3 regions of the Paenarthrobacter sp. C1 genome follow, and region 1 is predicted to be linked to each of the others. Evidence: riboswitches for the same ligand, from Rfam matches in the RefSeq annotation. Region 1 holds a riboswitch; each other region holds the start of a gene.
The links. A riboswitch is a leader RNA that binds a small molecule or an ion and turns the genes downstream of it on or off. The one in region 1 is predicted to bind S-adenosylmethionine.
Positions count from the first base shown of each region.

Region 2: linked by a shared signal. The riboswitch ahead of ACNAOU_RS14570 (aminotransferase class V-fold PLP-dependent enzyme) and the one ahead of ACNAOU_RS19505 (DUF1737 domain-containing protein) in region 1 are both predicted to bind S-adenosylmethionine.
Region 3: linked by a shared signal. The riboswitch ahead of ACNAOU_RS05190 (hypothetical protein) and the one ahead of ACNAOU_RS19505 (DUF1737 domain-containing protein) in region 1 are both predicted to bind S-adenosylmethionine.

Region 1 covers NZ_CP186052.1:4,171,036-4,176,629, forward strand. The annotation lists gene ACNAOU_RS19500 (NtaA/DmoA family FMN-dependent monooxygenase) at 1-1,237, opposite strand, end outside; SAM riboswitch class IV at 1,393-1,504, shown strand; gene ACNAOU_RS19505 (DUF1737 domain-containing protein) at 1,518-1,781, shown strand; gene ACNAOU_RS19510 (rhodanese-like domain-containing protein) at 1,778-2,188, shown strand; gene ACNAOU_RS19515 (O-succinylhomoserine sulfhydrylase) at 2,189-3,397, shown strand; gene ACNAOU_RS19520 (hypothetical protein) at 3,408-4,025, shown strand; gene ACNAOU_RS19525 (glutamate--cysteine ligase 2) at 4,022-5,224, opposite strand.
Region 2 covers NZ_CP186052.1:3,105,956-3,111,549, forward strand. The annotation lists gene aroA (3-phosphoshikimate 1-carboxyvinyltransferase) at 1-211, shown strand, start outside; gene rsgA (ribosome small subunit-dependent GTPase A) at 214-1,329, shown strand; gene hisN (histidinol-phosphatase) at 1,401-2,225, shown strand; SAM riboswitch class IV at 2,396-2,509, shown strand; gene ACNAOU_RS14570 (aminotransferase class V-fold PLP-dependent enzyme) at 2,542-3,948, shown strand; gene ACNAOU_RS14575 (class I SAM-dependent methyltransferase) at 3,996-4,817, shown strand; gene ACNAOU_RS14580 (metal-dependent transcriptional regulator) at 4,827-5,540, shown strand; gene ACNAOU_RS14585 (MFS transporter) at 5,559-5,594, opposite strand, start outside.
Region 3 covers NZ_CP186052.1:1,071,741-1,077,334, forward strand. The annotation lists gene ACNAOU_RS05170 (peptidase M10) at 1-640, opposite strand, end outside; gene ACNAOU_RS05175 (matrixin family metalloprotease) at 761-1,654, opposite strand; gene ACNAOU_RS05180 (VIT1/CCC1 transporter family protein) at 1,741-2,904, opposite strand; gene ACNAOU_RS05185 (hypothetical protein) at 3,143-3,334, shown strand; gene ACNAOU_RS05190 (hypothetical protein) at 3,331-3,630, opposite strand; SAM riboswitch class IV at 3,647-3,766, opposite strand; gene ACNAOU_RS05195 (sodium:solute symporter) at 3,877-5,412, opposite strand.

The sequences.
Region 1 (5,594 bases):
GCACACCGTGCACGGTCACCGGATCAACGAAGCCGGAGAACAGGAAGCCGTCGCCCCCTACGGCCGCGCCGGTCTCCTCCAGATAATCCGCAATTTCTCCCACCGTGCCGATGATCGAATCCCCGGCACCACCGCTGCGTGCCTGCAGGATTTCACGCAGAGTGGACCCGGGAGGGGCAGCCTTGGCGAAGTGCTCCAAGGTGCCCTGGTTGCTGTTGGTGCTCAACTCCGGAAGCGGGGCATCGAGGTCGAACTTTTTGAAGTCGATCACGGACAGGTAGGAGATGGAGTTGAGCTGGCTGTCGATGTCACGCTGCGTCAATTCCCGGCGCTGCGCCCGCAACTCCTCGGCCTCGGCTGTGGAACCCACCACGGTGGGCTTCAGCACGAAAAGCACCTTCACGTCGTCGGGATTCCGGCCGGCTTTCGCCGCCTCGGCCCGGATCGAATCCCGGTAGGCCTTCATATCGTCAACGCCGCGGGCGAGCGCAATTGCCACATCCGCGTGACCGCCGGCAAACGCTTTGCCCCGCGGAGAGGCGCCCGCTTGGACAAGCACGGGTTCCTCGGGCAACGGTGCCGTGTTCAACGGCCCACGGACCTTGAAGAAGTCCCCGTCGTGGTTGATCGGGTGCACTTTGGTATGGTCCGCAAACACCCCGGCTGAAACGTCCTCAAGTACAGCGTCGGCCTCCCAGCTACGCCAAAGCCGCCTGACGACGTCGACGAATTCCTCCGCTTTTTCGTACCGGAGGTCGTGTTCGATCTGCTGGTCCAAGCCGTAGTTCTGCGCGGCGAGATCGCTGCCCGAGGTGACCACATTCCATCCGAGCTGCCCCTCGGAGAAGTGCTGCAGGGTAGCGAGGAGCCGGGCCGCGGTGAAGGGCGGGTAGAAGGAAGCGCTGACCGTGGGAACGATCCCCAGGTGCTCCGTGGCGGAAAGCAAGTACGGGACCAACGCCAGAGGATCGTGTTTCGGCGCAAAGGAAGCATGGGCCAGCGAAACCTCGGCAGTACCGCCATAGGTGTCCGGGACGGTCAGGGAATCCTCGATGATGAACAGGTCCAGCCCGGACAGCTCGAACGCGCGCACGGCCTCCTGGTACAGGGCCGGTTTCTTCCAGTCGTACCCCAGGCTGTAGCCCGGAGTGCCCCAGCCCTGCACCCCGAAACCGTGCCCCACGAACCAACCAAAATGCAGCATGGGCTTGAGTGTAGAACTGCTCTGTCCGTTCACCGCGACCTGATTTCATACGAAGTTACAGGGGGTCGTACTGCGTCAATTATGCTCCCGGGACGTCTTAATTGGACCCGTACTCCAGTACCGCCCGGTTACGCAACATGACGACGGCCGCCGTGCGGGCCGTCGTCGTGAATGCTACGTTTTTCTTGAGTAATGAGAACCAGCGCAAAGCCCTGACTTGCTGGTCGGCAACCCTCTCTCCGGCGGGGTGCCTCAGGTGACTACTCGGCGTATCGACAACTCGAACTGCAAGCGTGACTGAGGAGCACCAGCAATGCCTGAACCCACTGAAGAAAAACTCTCTTACCGCCTGATAACAGGCCCGGATACCCGCGACTTTTGTGAGCGGATCACCAACGCCCTGACGGATGGGTACGTACTGCACGGCAGCCCCGCAGCCACGTTCAACGGAACCGACGTGATCGTCGCGCAGGCCGTTGTCCTGCCCGCCGCGATTGCCAGCGCCGATGCCGCAGTCGCCAACGCCGTTGATGAACTGGATACCGACGACGAAGAAGCATTCGAGGGCCACGCATGAGCTACGCAGGTGACCTGACCCCGCAGGACGCGTGGGCCAAGCTTGAACAGGGCGCCATCCTGGTGGACGTCCGCACCGAGGGCGAATGGGCCCACATCGGAATCCCCGACACGAAAGCCACCGAGAACGATCCCCTGTTCATCCAGTGGAACCTCGCCGGCGGCATCCCGAACTCCCGCTTCATCGAGGACCTGCAACAACAGGCACCCGAGGACGACGGCGTGGAGCTCGTCTTCATCTGCCGCTCCGGCCAGCGCTCCATCGCCGCCGCCATCGCCGCCACGCAGGCAGGATTCACCGCCTACAACGTCCTTGAAGGCTTTGAGGGCGAACCCGACCGTTACGGCGAACGCACCGTCAATGGTTGGAAGAACCGTGGCCTGCCAACGAATCTGGGGACCGAGTAAGTGACTTTCAATCCTGACGCCGCCGGCTGGAGCCCCGACACCCAGGCCGTTCGCGGTGGACTTGACCGTACCAACTTCCAGGAAACGGCCGAACCCGTCTTCCTGAACTCCGGCTTCGTTTACGAATCCGCCGCCGCGGCAGAACGCGCGTTCACCGGCGAGGACGAACGCTTCGTCTACTCCCGCTACGGCAACCCGTCCGTGGCCACCTTCCAGGAGCGGCTGCGCCTCCTCGAAGGTACCGAGGCTTGCTTCGCGACGGCGTCCGGCATGTCCGCCGTGTTCACCGCACTGGGTGCCCTGCTGGCTGCCGGGGACCGCGTGGTTGCTGCCCGTTCCCTCTTCGGCTCCTGCTTCGTGATCCTCAACGAGATCCTTCCGCGCTGGGGCGTGGAGACGGTGTTTGTGGACGGACCGGACCTTGACCAGTGGCGTGAGGCTCTCTCCGAGCCGACCACCGCCGTCTTCTTCGAGTCACCGTCCAACCCGATGCAGGAAATCGTGGACATCCAAGCCGTCAGCGAACTGGCGCATGCCGCTGGGGCGACTGTCGTCGTCGATAACGTCTTTGCCACTCCCCTGCTGCAGCGCTGTGGCGAGCTGGGCGCCGACGTGATTGTGTACTCAGGCACCAAGCACATCGACGGCCAGGGACGCGTCCTCGGTGGCGCGATCCTGGGCACCAAGGAGTTCATCGATGGACCGGTGAAGCAGCTCATGCGCCACACGGGGCCATCGCTTTCGGCTTTCAACGCCTGGGTGTTGACCAAGGGCCTGGAAACCATCGGGCTCCGAGTCAACCACAGCTCGGCATCGGCCCTGAAGATCGCGGAATGGTTGGAGCAGCAACCCGCCATCAGCTGGGTCAAGTACCCCTTGCTGAAGTCGCACCCGCAGTACGAGCTCGCCGCGAAGCAGATGAAAGCCGGAGGCACAGTGCTCACGTTCGAGCTCTCGCCGTCCGCTGGCCGCTCCGCGAAAGAAGCCGCGTTCGCGCTGCTTGATGGATTGCGTGTCATCGACATCTCCAACAACCTTGGTGACTCCAAGTCGTTGATCACCCACCCTGCCACCACCACCCACCGGGCCATGGGTCCGGAGGGCCGGGCGGCGATCGGGCTGTCCGATGGCGTGGTGCGCTTGTCGGTGGGGCTGGAGGACGTGGACGATCTCATCCTGGATCTGGAGAAGGCCCTCAAACAGGTCTAACCTTGCTGGCATGAGGCATCCATACCGCCGGGCGGGGGCTGTCATCGTTGCGGGATCGGTGGTGTGGTTGGCCGGGATTTCACCGGGATCCCGCGTGTACCTCATGCACGACCCCGCAGAGCGCCTGCGTTTGCTGCTTGCCAGCGAGCGCGGATGGGTGATCGGCCACCACGCGGCCGCTGCAGGAACCGCCGCAGTCCCGGTGGGCTTCATGGCGTTCTCGAAAGCACAACCGGCAGGGACCTCCAAAGCGTGGGCGTCCGCGGCAGCAACAGCGCTGCTCGCGGGCGCACCATTCTTCATCTACAGCTTGTCGCGGCGGGCCTCGGACCTTGAGCGTTTCGCTTATTTTCGGGGATCCAATGCACCGTTCCTCGCCTACTCATGGCTGCATGTGCTGGGCTTGGCTGCCTTGGGCGGCAGCCTGCTGAAGTCCCCCGCCAAACGATGGGCGGGGATGACGGCAGCAGGGATGGCCGTGGTTTCCGGGACCGTCCTGGCGACCACCAAGGACATCCCGCCCCTGGTTTTCTACCTCACCGAAGGAGCCGTCGGAGCGTACCTGATGGCGTGCCCGGAACCCGGGGACATCGGGGATAGCGAGAACATCCGAGACATCGAGGGCTAAGGCCGCCGCACTCTGGTCAGCAGCGGGACAGGGTCCTTGAACGCGCCCGGGTCCTTGAACGCGCCTGTCGCGGTGCCACGAACAGTCACCTTCGCAGCGTGCGAGACCACGGCGGCAAGGGCTTCGGAGCCGGGCGGGTTCCCGCCGTCACGATGCCTGGCGCTGTACCGTGCCGCTGAGTCCCGTTGTTCGAGCGCTCCGTTGCCGCGTCCCAGAATTTCGGCAATGCCCGCCTTGACCAGCGCCAATTCACCTTGGTCATCCAGTACCGGGCTGAGATAGTCAACCAACGCCCACACGACATCAGCGGCAGGCTGGGGCCGGAAATCGCCGAAGTCCAGGAGGTCTCCCCGCAAACCGGAATTACTGGCCCGCCAACCCGCCATCCGCAGCAGGGCGGTCGGCACCGGGGTGGGATCAACGCCGTCGAGCATTTCCAAGGAGGCCGTCTCCACCAAAGCCCGCACCAGCACCGCGATCAGCGCCGCGTCCTCTGCGCGGAGGCAGACGTCGGCGACCCGGACCTCTACGGTGGGCTGGTTCCTGGCGATCCGGGCATCGAAGTAGATCATCCCCTCATCCAGGACTACACCGGTATCAAGCAAGCGCTGCACCACGCGTCGATAAGCCGTGAGCGAGCCAAAAAGCGATGACGGCCCGGACGTGGGCCACCGGTTCCATGCCTGCGTGCGGTAGCTGTCGAACCCGGTCGGAAGCCCGCGCCAGTAGGGCGAATTGGCCGAGAGCGCGGTGAGTACCGCGAGTTTGTCCCGGATGTGGTCCAGCACCACCACGCCTTCCTCCGGGGACTCCACTGAAGTGTGAACGTGGAACCCGCACGTCAACTGCTCGGTGGCGATGATGCCGAAGTGGTCCAGCATCGCGGCGTACCGGGGATCCGGGGTGGTGTGCGTGTTCGAGGCCAATGGTGAAGTGGCGATCGCTGCAACCCTTGCACCGTGCCGCCGGGCAGCTTCATCGGCCATGGCGCGGCCCCGGCGAATCTGCTGCAGGAGTTCGGCATAGCTGTGACACGGCCGCGTTTGGGTTTCGATTTGCTCCAGCTTGAGCTCCTGGCTCAGTCCGGTCTCCGTGGCAGGTTCCTCGTAGCCGGCCAGAAGCGCGTCCGCGAGAGCCAAGGGCATGCCCGTCACCGGATCAACGATGAGCAGTTCTTCCTCGACCCCGAAAGTCCGCATGCTCCATTCTGCGTCACGGGTGGCCTTCAGAACACAGGGTGGGACTGGCAGTTTGGCCTGCGGCAAACAGATTCTGCTGGATCATCGCCCTTGGAAACGGAGAGGACCCGCGGATTAGCCGGCCAAGCAAGCTGGCCGGGGCCGATGATCCAGCAGATTTGTCCACATAGGCGAAGTTTCCGGGCTGGGGAGGGACCAGTCCGTGGCTGACTGAAGGCATGAACGCATTCGAATTCTTGTCGTCAGTAGGTGGAGTAGCCAAGGTAGGGCTGCTTAAGGCCCACGGGCACACCCCGGCGGACCTAAGGAAGCTCGAGGGGGCCTATCAACCGCGGCACGGCATATGGGCTCTGCCCTCCGCAGATACGGA
Region 2 (5,594 bases), 1.1 Mb from region 1:
TGGCCTGGTAATTCGCCCAGCTTCCCTCCATGGCGGAGTGGTACACAGTTACGCAGACCACCGAATGGCCACTGCCGGCGCCATCCTGGGACTCGCCGTCGACGGCGTCCAGGTTGAAGACATCGCCACAACATCCAAGACGATGCCCGAGTTCCCGGAGATGTGGGCACGAATGCTTGACTCCGCCGGCACGAATGAGGCCGGCAACTGACCATGGGCCGCGACGCACGTTCCTGGGACGAATCCGATGTCCGGATCCGTCCCAACAAAAAAGGATCACGACCCCGGACCAAGGACCGTCCCAGCTACGATGACGCCGTGATCGGACGGATCATCACGGTGGACCGCGGGCGGTACCGGGCAATCGTGGACGAAGACTCCCCCAACGAACGCATCATCATCGCCGCACGCGCCCGCGAACTCCGGCGCAACCCTGTTGTGCCCGGTGACTTCGTGGCCCTTGTAGGCGACGTTTCCGGGTCTCCGGACACGCTGGCCCGGCTGGTCCGGGTGGAAGAACGCCGGACCCTCCTTCGCCGCAGCGCCGATGACACGGATCCGATCGAGCGGGTAGTCGTGGCCAACGCCGACCAGCTGGTGGTGGTTGTTGCAGCCGCGAATCCCGAACCGCGGACCGGGTTCATCGACCGTGCCCTTGTGGCGGCGTACGACGCCGGTATTGAGCCACTGCTGCTGATCACCAAAGCCGACGTGAAGGATCCCACTGAACTGCTGGCCAACTACGTCAGCCTGGATTTCCCGGTGATTATCAGCCGGACAGCCGATTCTGAAGCCGGCGGCATTGATGCCCGATCCGATGATGGGCTGTCGGCCCGGTTGGACAGGGATGCTGTTTCCCGGCTCCGCGCACACCTCGGTGGCAAAGTGACCGTCATGCTGGGCCACTCCGGTGTCGGCAAGTCCACCATGGTCAACGCGTTGACGGGCGCCGAGCGGGCCACCGGCGGCGTGAATGCCGTCACCGGACGTGGCCGGCACACTTCGTCCTCGGCATTGGCGCTGAAGCTCGCGGATGCCCCCTCGGGCAGCTGGATCATTGACACCCCCGGTATCCGCTCCTTCGGCTTGGCCCACGTGGATCCGGACCGGATCCTGCATTCCTTCCCGGACCTCGAACCCGGCACCGAAGCATGCGAGCGGGGATGCAAGCACGACGCTACGGCAGTGAACTGCGGGCTGGACGCCTGGGTCAATGAAGGACATGCGGGCCCTTCAGGGGTGGCGCGCCTGGCGTCACTGCGTCGCCTGCTGGGCGCGGACCCACGCCTGGAGGCCAAAGAAGCGAAAGAGCTCGGCACGGTTACTTGATGACACTGGAAAACTGAGGGTGCAGCGGTAACGTCCCCACCGCCGCCAGTATTTCAGGATAGTTTGGTGCCATGACCCAACCCGCTTCCACCTACAACGACGACCTGCGCCTGGCCCATGTCCTCGCCGATTCCGTCGACGCCCAAACCATGGATCGCTTCAAGGCCCTGGACCTGCAGATCGAAACCAAGCCGGACCTCACCCCTGTCACCGATGCCGACAAGGCTGCGGAGGAGGCTATCCGCGGTCAGTTGTCGCGCTCGCGTCCACGTGATGCAGTCCTGGGTGAAGAGTTCGGCAGCAGTGGCCACGGATCGCGGCGCTGGATCATCGATCCCATCGACGGAACAAAGAACTTTGTCCGCGGCGTTCCAGTATGGGCAACGCTGATCGCGCTCGTCGATGAAGGCGAGCCCGTCGTTGGTGTGGTCAGCGCTCCGGCGTTGGGCAAACGCTGGTGGGCAGCCAAGGATATGGGCGCCTACATGGGTCGGTCCCTCGCTTCAGCAACCCGCCTCAAGGTGTCCAACGTTTCACGCCTGGCCGACGCTTCCATGTCCTACTCCAGCCTGTCCGGCTGGAAGGAGCGGGGCAATCTGGACGAATTCATGGACCTCACGGAGGACGTCTGGCGCACACGTGCCTACGGTGACTTCTGGTCCTACTGCCTCGTGGCCGAGGGCGCGGTGGACATCGCCTGCGAACCGGAGCTGAACCTCTACGACATGGCGGCGCTCGTCCCCATCGTGACGGAGGCAGGCGGGCGCTTCACTTCCCTGGAAGGCGAAGACGGACCGTTCGGCGGCAACGCCCTGGCCACCAACTCCATCCTGCATTCGGAAGTCCTGAAGCGGCTGAACCCCGGACTGGACGACCTCCTGCAGTCCCAAGCCTGAGGCCGGCACTACTCCGGATTGCCGAATTTTCGACGGCGGACGCCCGCTTTTGTGCGCGTCCGCCGTTTTTTGTTCGCGGAAACTGGGATTTGGCATTCCGCGTAACAAAGCGCTTAACAAAACCCCACGGCTTTGGATCGTCCCCCGGACGTGCCTTAGCCTTTTTTACAGGTCACGAGTGCCAGCGCTAAACCCCGGTTTGCTGGCCGGCAACCCTCCATTCGCGGTGGGGTGCCCCGGGTGACGACCCGGCCGGTCCGGAACGGATGCGGCAAGCGCGGATCCCCCTGTGGGGGTCCCTCTTGAGTGAGGTCCCATGAGCACAGTCACGTTCAACGCAAACACCATCCCTTCCTTTGTTGACGAAGCCGCCCTCGAATCGGCAGCTGCGCGTCCCCTCGCCGCCGTCACGGGCGCGGAGCTTCAGGCGCCTCTGATCCAAGGTGGCCACGTCCGCTATGCCAACCTCGACTACGGCGCGTCAGCCCCTGCGCTGACGATTGTTTCCGCCTACCTCAACGAGGTCCTCCCGTACTACGCCAGCGTTCACCGCGGGGCAGGCTTCGCCTCGCAGATCAGCACCTCCGTCTACGAGAATTCCCGGAACATCGTCCGTGACTTCGTTGGCGGACGTGCAGACGATTCGGTGATCTTTACCCGGAACACCACGGACTCCTTGAACCTGCTGGCCGGCTGCCTCCCGCAGGTCGACGGCGAGTTTGCCGGCGAGGTCCTGTACTTGGACATTGAGCACCACGCAAACCTGCTCCCGTGGCAGGGCGTGCCGCACCGCAGCGTGGTTGCGGCGCCGACCCTGGCCGGAACACTGGACAAGATCGAAGCCGAACTGGCCCTGGGCGGCGTCAGCCTGCTCGCCGTCACGGGCGCCTCGAACGTCACCGGAGAGATCCTGCCGATCGCCCGGCTTGCCGCGCTGGCCCACGAGTACGGCGCGAGGATCGTGGTGGATGCAGCCCAGCTCGCTCCGCACCGCCGCGTCAACATCGCAGAGGCTGACGTCGACTACATCGTCTTCTCAGGACACAAGCTCTATGCGCCGTTCGGCGCAGGAGTGGTAGTGGGCCGCCCGGACTGGCTCGACGCCGGGATCCCGCACCTGGCAGGTGGTGGCGCTGTCCGCGAAGCGCGCTTGGACTCGGTCAGCTGGGCCACGGGTCCGGCGAGGCACGAGGGCGGTTCCCCCAACGTCCTGGGCGCCGCGACGCTCGCCCGCGCCACTCAGGTGCTCGCCGGCCTCGACCAGGACGCCTGGCACGCACACGAAGCGGGCATCCGCAGCTACCTGGTTGAGGGCCTGGAAGCCATCGACGGCGTTACAGTCCACCGGATCTTCAGCGATTCCGAGGACACCATCGGCGTGGTCAACTTCTCCGTAGAAGGATTCGACGCCGGACTGGTCGCCGCATATCTGGCGGCCGAACACGGAGTGGGCCTCCGCGACGGACGTTTCTGCGCGCATCCGTTGCTCAAGCGGCTGGGACTGCCTTCGGGTTCCCTGCGCGCAAGCTTCGGCGTCGGCTCCCGGTTGGAGGACGCCACCAGGCTACTGGCAGGCATCGAGGAACTCAAGCGCAACGGCCTGGGCTGGGACTATGTGGTGGACGAGGGCCGCTGGGTACCGGCCAACGACCACCGCAGCTACCCCGAGTGGGCGCCCAACACCCCGGGCACAGCCGGTGCCGCTCCCTGCACGGTCGACTAGAGGGTAAATTCGTAGGGTACCTCTAACGGCCCTGTGAAGGAGTTTGCGTGTCCCTGCGCTCAGCGAACGGCGCTCCAGTCACTCCCGGTCCCGCCGGTCCCCGCGGACCCAAGCTCCATGCCTCCCGGCGCCATGAACTTGGCCAAAGCTTCCAGGATGGCGGAGAGCACTACGATCGCGTGCGGCCGGGCTATCCTGTGGACTCCGTTGATTGGCTCCTGCCCGAAGGGGCGTCGACAGCTGCGGACCTCGGCGCAGGAACGGGCAAGTTCACGGCACTCCTGGCCGGACGCGGACTTGAGGTGGCCGCCGTCGACCCTTCCACCGATATGTTGGCGCAACTGCGAAAGACCTACCCCGATGTTCACGCGACGGAGGGGACGGCCGAGGCAACCGGACTGGCGGACTCAGCATTCGACGTCGTCAGCGTTGCCCAGGCCTGGCACTGGTGCGAGCCCCTTGCCGCGAGCACGGAGATCGCCCGTATCCTGCGCCCCGCGGGGGTTCTGGGGCTGATCTGGAACCAGTTGGACACCTCAATTCCCTGGGTCCATAGGCTCTCGCGCATCATGCATGCAGGCGACGTCCACAAGCCGGGATTCCGGCCGGTTATCGGCCCGGAGTTTCACGGACTGGAACGCCACCTCACCAGGTGGGAGGACCCGATCTCGCCCGAGGACATCATGGAGTTGACCAAGTCGCGCAGTTACTACCTGCGCGCCAACGAAGCGACGCGGGCCAAAATCATGGGCAACCTCCAGTGGTACCTCTACGAACACCTTGGCCACGCGCCGGGAGACACGGTGCCGCTGCCCTACCTGACGCAGACCTGGCGTGCATACAAAGTCCACGATGCCACACCACGGTAGGCTAGGGGTGTGAAGACCAGTACGCCCTCCTCCTCGATCGAGGACTACGTCAAGGTCATCTACTCCTATACGGAGTGGCAGGACAAGCCGATCACGTCCTCACAGCTTGCCCTGCGGCTCGGGGTCGCCAATTCCTCGGTGTCGGAAATGGTGCGAAAGCTCAAGGACCAAGGCCTCGTTGACCATCAGCCCTACAGCGCCATCCGTTTGACCTCCGAAGGCATGCGCCTCGCTCTTTCGATGGTTCGCAGGCACCGCCTCATTGAGACGTACCTGGTGGAGGAACTCGGCTACAGCTGGGACGAGGTCCACGACGAAGCCGAGATGCTGGAGCATGCGGTGTCCGACACCTTCATCGAACGCATGTCAGCCAAGCTCGGCCACCCCGTGCGGGACCCCCACGGCGATCCGATCCCGTCAGCGGACGGTGCCGTTGACTTGCCGCATGCGTACCGCATGATCGAACTCGACCAGGGCCACTCGGGCCGCATAACCCGCATCAGCGACGAAAACCCCGAACTCCTCCGGTACCTTGCCGCGGAGGACATCGCGCTCGACGCACCCGTTGAAGTGATGGGGCGCAAGCCTTTCGGCGGGGCATTGGTGGTCCGGATAGGCAGCGGCGCTGCCGGTCGGGAGTTTGACCTGGCAGATGAAGTCGCCTCCGCGCTGTGGGTGAAGAGTGCCGGCACCCACCAAGGCTGCGTGCTCCCGGCGCGCTGACCCTTGCGGCGCGGGTGGTCAGCCGGGCTGCCCGACTGGACCGCCGTCGTCGGA
Region 3 (5,594 bases), 1.6 Mb from region 1:
CCGTCTGCCCGGTCAGGCGCGGTACCTGCTCCGGGGTGCTCCAGGCGATCAGCACCGGCGCCCAACGGTCCCCGTATCTGGCCGGCTGATACCCGGAACGGTTGGGGGAGGGAACCTCGGAACTCGGCCCGTCGTAAATGAATCTCAACCCCGTAGCTCTCCCGGTTTCATGGACAGCCTTCTCTACAAGAACCTGCCAGGAAGCCGGTGCGAGGTCCGAATTCACCACGTAGTGGATGGGCCTGCAGGGCGAGTACGCCAAGGGCGTGCCGTCTTCTTTGACTGCCAGGAACTTGTACGAGCTGCTGGCTTGGACCAGCGGGGGCGGCGTGCCGAGGGGCGCGTCGGCTTCTTCACGTCCGGGCAGGGGATCGTCCCGTTGTCCGAAGGGTGCCAGCCCGGGACGTGGCGGCTGGCTCTGGCTTTCCGATGATCCGTAGAGGAATTGCTGCAGCTCTCCGCCGAAATAGGCTCCGGCGCACACGAGTCCCAGAATGCCCAGCAGGAACAGGATGGCGGCGACGCTGCTGTGCTTGATCGGCGGGCGGGGCTCAGGCGGCTCGTGCGGACCCGAAGGCGGAAGGTAATGGGGCCGGGGAGGATCCGGGTCCGGCCACTTGGACGACCCATAAGGTTCCATGGAACCCCCTGACGTGGAGGCCGCGGACGGGCGGTGGGGCGCCGCCGTCGGCCGTATTCGCCAGCATAAGTCCAGCGTCCCCGTGAGTCCATGGCCTTTGTACCCAACGCCTGAACGCTGCTAGATGTCCTTGCGGCAGGGGGCTGATGCCAGGAGATGGAGGCCGTTCAGGTCACCGGCGGCCAGACCGTCCGGTGCCCCGATTTCCGGGTACATGAGCTGGATCGGATCGTTCACATGGTCCAGTCCCATCACGTGTCCCAGCTCGTGCTGCATGACGGCAAGGACGTAGTCCGCGCCGCCGGGATCGGCCAGAAGTTCCGCGATCTGGGGTGTGTCCAGCTCGAGGCTTCCGGTGATGTAGCTTTTGGGGCCCTTGTCCAGCGAATACATGGTGCTGCCGCCCGTGCCGATGACCTTCCCTTCAAGGGCCGGCGCCACTTCTGGTGTGGTCCACGAGATCAGCAGGGGAGCCCACCGGTCGCCGTAGCGATTGGGTTGGTAGGGCTCGCGCCGGTCCGCGGGTTGTTCGTCGGTTGTTCCGTCGTTGACGAACTGGATGCCCGAGGCTGCAGAGATATTGGCAATGGCCGTCGCCAGGAGGGGGTCGGTTCCTTCGGGAGCGGAGGCGTTGTTCACCACGTAGTGCAGCGGCCGGCAAGGGGAATAGCCCACCGGGGTGCCGTCGTCGTTCATGGCCAGGAACTTGTACGAATCATTGGTGGTGCCCGGTGCCGTCGGCGAGGCCAGCGGGGCGTCCGCTTCCTCAAGTCCCGGCGGTGGTGCGTCCGGAATGCGGGCCGAGGTGGGCTGTATCTTCCCGGTTTGCGGGCCGCCCGGGACGCTGACGCCCGGGAACAGTGCCGTGATGCGGGGGTCGCCATTCAGGAACCAGGACACCAGCACAGCGACCGTTGCCGCAATGAATGCCATCAGCAGGCCGAGCAGAACGCGCTGGGTTGTTCCCGATCGCCGGTGCTTCGGCACGTGCGTAGCTTCCCGCTCCCAGTCCACGGTTCTCCATTCCTCAGGCCCTTGGTCACGCGGGGCAGCGCGGAGGACGAACCAACATTACGGTCTGCCGGGGGAGCAGTCCAAACTCAGACGATCGCCGCGCCGAACAGCAAACCGAGACCGTAGGTGGCAGCAGCTGCTCCCAGCCCGATGGCCAGCTGCCGCAGGCCGCGGCTGAGCGGCGACGTACCGGACAGCAAACCCACGACGGCGCCTGTCGCCAGCAGCGCGATGCCCACCAGGACTCCGGCCACCAGGAGCGCGGCCATACCCGTCATCCCGAAAAGGAAGGGCAGGATCGGAACGATGGCTCCCGAGGCGAAGAAGCAGAAACTGGACAGCGCCGCGCCCCACGCCGAACCCACCGATTCATGCTCATCGGCCACCGGTTTCTCGGGCTGCAGGGAGAGGCTGGGATCGCAGTCGCAGCTGAACAATCCCATGCGCTCGGCTGCCCGGTGCTCGGCGGCTTCGCGGGTCATGCCGCGTGCCAGGTACACGAGGACCAGCTCGTTGTGGTCGATGTCCAGCGACGGGGCTGCGGTGAGGGTGGCCTGGGTGGGGAGGGTGGCGTTGAGCAGTTCGCGTTGCGAGCGGACGGAGACGTATTCGCCGGCACCCATGGACAATGCGCCGGCCAGGAGCCCTGCAACGCCGCTCATGAGGACCACGGAACTCGGTACACCCGTCGCGGCCATGCCCATGACCAGCGACAGGTTGCTCACCAAACCGTCGTTGGCGCCGAAAACTGCTGCGCGGAAGGTACCCGAGAGCCGGTTGCGTCCACGGGTCGCCAGGCCCCGGACTACTTCCTCGTGGATTTGTTCATCGGCCACCATCGCGGGGGTGGCGGCCGGCTCGGTTCCGTAGGGGGAGCGGCCCTCTGCACGTTGCGCCAGGGCCAGGACGAAGACCGAACCGAAGTTGCGGGCCAGGAACCCCAGGAACTGGCTGCGGGCGGAAGCTGCCTTGGGCATGCCTGCGTGCTCACCCAGGAGTTTGAGCCAGTGCGCTTCATGCCGCCCTTCGGCTTCGGCCAGAGCCAGCAGGATCTGCCGTTCCTCGCCGTCGCGGCGCTGGGCGAGTTCGCGGTAGACCGCAGCCTCGGCGCGTTCATCGGCAAGGTACTGCCGCCACCGCCTGATGTCCGACGCAGTGGGTGCTGCCGGGTCTGCGGTGTGGTGGAGAGCTGCGGGTTCGATGGCGGGGTCCGGAGCGGGGCTCGACGAACTGTGGGATTCCTGGTGCATCTGCACTTTATCTCCTGTGCTGGGTGGGGTAGTTGCGGCCCCATTGCACGCACCACACTACCGCTTATTTGCAGGGTTTTTTGGCTGGTATTCCTTAGCTGGAATGTTCGGTGCACCGTAATTTCCGGCTCTGCTTGACCCTCGCTTTGGCCGGTGCTCAGATGGAAGGACAGGGGCGGGGAGCCTCCCCGCACTCGGTTAGCGGGCTCTTACAGGCCCACGGGACGGAGGTTGCACCATGGACACCACCGAATCACACGCCAAGTACCCGGAACGCACCACCATCGAGTCGGACCCGGCCTACGACTACGCCGAAGACCAGGAAGTGGACGAGCCCTGGGTTGAGGAAGTGGACGCCCCCGAGGACGATGAACGGGTGGTGCCGATCGATGAGACCGAGGAATTCCGTGGGGAGGAAGAGGAAATCTAGTCCTCGTCCCGGCTGCCGAGGGCGAACAGGCGCGGCTGGCCATCCCGTTTTCCTGTCGCGGCCACAGTAACCGTCAGGGTCCGGGACGCCTCGCACCACGTTGAGGGCCGGACGGCCTGGGCCAGCGCTTTGGCGATCTGCTGCGGATGGGGATGCCGGAAGAACAGGGTTTCGTTCCTGGCCACTATGGTGACCGTGCCCAGGTAAAGGTCGACGGCGGGAATCACCGTGACGTTCCGGGCTTCGGTTTGGCCGGTGGTGTTGTGGGCGTGGCTGGCATCGCTCTGATACGGCAAGGTGCTGCTCCTGTGGAGAGTGCTCTTGCCCGCTCGGTTGTCTCAGGTCCGGGACGGGCCGCTTCCTCATCCGAACCACCCGTGAACATGGGGTTGGTGCATGGCCAGTCGGAGCTTGGCGCCACATCTCTTGAAGCTGGGACAACAGTACCGCACCTGAGGTTGTGAAGGCCCTATTGCCGGGGACAAAACGACGGCGGTGCTGCCCCCGTGAAGGGGGCGGCACCGCCGTCGGGTATTGCCTGGTTACTTGCTGCTGCCCACCGGGTGGACTTCCGGCGGCAGTTCCTCGGAGATGGCGCCGGCTACGCGCTTGTCCCAGGCCTCGCGGACGGCTGCGTCCGTGGGCGGAGTCAGCAGGGAGACCACGACGTAAACCACCAGGGAAGCACCGAGGCCCCAGTAGATGGGCTCGTTGGCGTAGACGCCGTCTTCGCTCGGGATGACACCAACCGCGTACATGATGAGCAGGGCCAGTGTCAGAACTGAGCCGACTGCCATGGACCATGCAGCCGCGATGCCCGTTCCGCGCTTCCAGACCAGGCCGCCGAGAATGGCGACCAGGAGTCCGCCCACCAGGATGTCGTAGGCGATGGTCAGGGCAACAACGACGTCCTGCGCTGCCATGGAAATCAGGACGGCAACGATGCCCAGGCCCAGGACCCAGTAGCGGTTAGCCTTGACGTCGTGCTCGGGGTTTTCCGTGTCGTCGGTGTTGATCGTCTTGCCGAACCAGCTGGCCACGAACGGGACAACGTCTGCGCGGGCCACCGTAGCGGCGGCGATCAGGGCGCCCGAAGCGGTGGACATCATCGCAGCCACAGCCGCGGCCATCACCAGTCCGCCGATGCCGACGGGCAGGATGTGGGTTGCCACCTCTGCGTAGACAACGTCCTTGCCGAGGTTGGCGACATCGATGTCCGGGAGGGCGACGCGGGCAGCCAGGCCGATCAGTGCGCCGGCGATGCCGTAGAGGATGCAGTAAACACCGGCGGTAGCTCCGCCCCAGCGTGCAACGGTGGCGGTCTTGGCGGTGAAGACGCGCTGCCAGATGTCCTGGCCGATCAGGAGGCCGAGGGTGTAGACCACGAAGTAAGTGATGATGGTCTGGACGCCGATGCCGTCGATCTGGAAGAAGCTGGCGTCAAGGCGCTCACGGATGCCGTCCATTCCGCCGGCTGCGTTCAGGACGAACGGCAGCATCAGGAAGAAAATGCCTACGGTCTTGATGAGGAACTGCACCTGGTCTGCCAAGGTGATGGACCACATGCCGCCGATGGTGGAGTAGACCAGCACGATGGCGCCGCCGACGGCGATTGCCAACCAGCGTTCCCAGTCGAAGAGCACCACGAAGATGGTGGCGTAGGCGCCGGTGGACGTGGCGCAGAGCATGAGGGTGTAGGCCAACATCACGATTCCGGATGTCTGGGTGGCTTTGCTGCCGTATCGCAGGCTCAGCATTTGGGAGACCGTGTAGATCTTCAACCGCTGGATGGTGCCGGCGAACAGGAGGCTAAGGAGCAGCACGCCGGAGCCGATGGCCACCACGAGCCACATGCCGGAGATGCCGAACTTGTAGCCGAGGCCCACGCCGCCCACGGTGGATGCGCCACCGAGGACCACGGCGGCCATGGTGCCTGTGTAGAGGAAGGGTCCCAGGCGGCGGCCGGCCACCAGGAAGTCGCTGTTGTTCTTTGTGCGGGACTTGCCCCACCAGCCGAAGGCCAGCATGGCGAGCAGGTACACCACCACGATTGCGATATTAATAGCCGAAGATTCCATGAACGGTCCTTGGAGCTGATGCACGGAGGTTGGGGTTTTCGACGATACTCCTGCGATGCGTCGAAGTCTCTGTGCGGATGATTGGAGATTTGGGTTTGGAGCTTGGGGATGTGTTGTGTGCCTCACAGACAACACTTGTTGCCTATGAGGATATGTTGTGATCGGAGTAACAGTCAAGATCC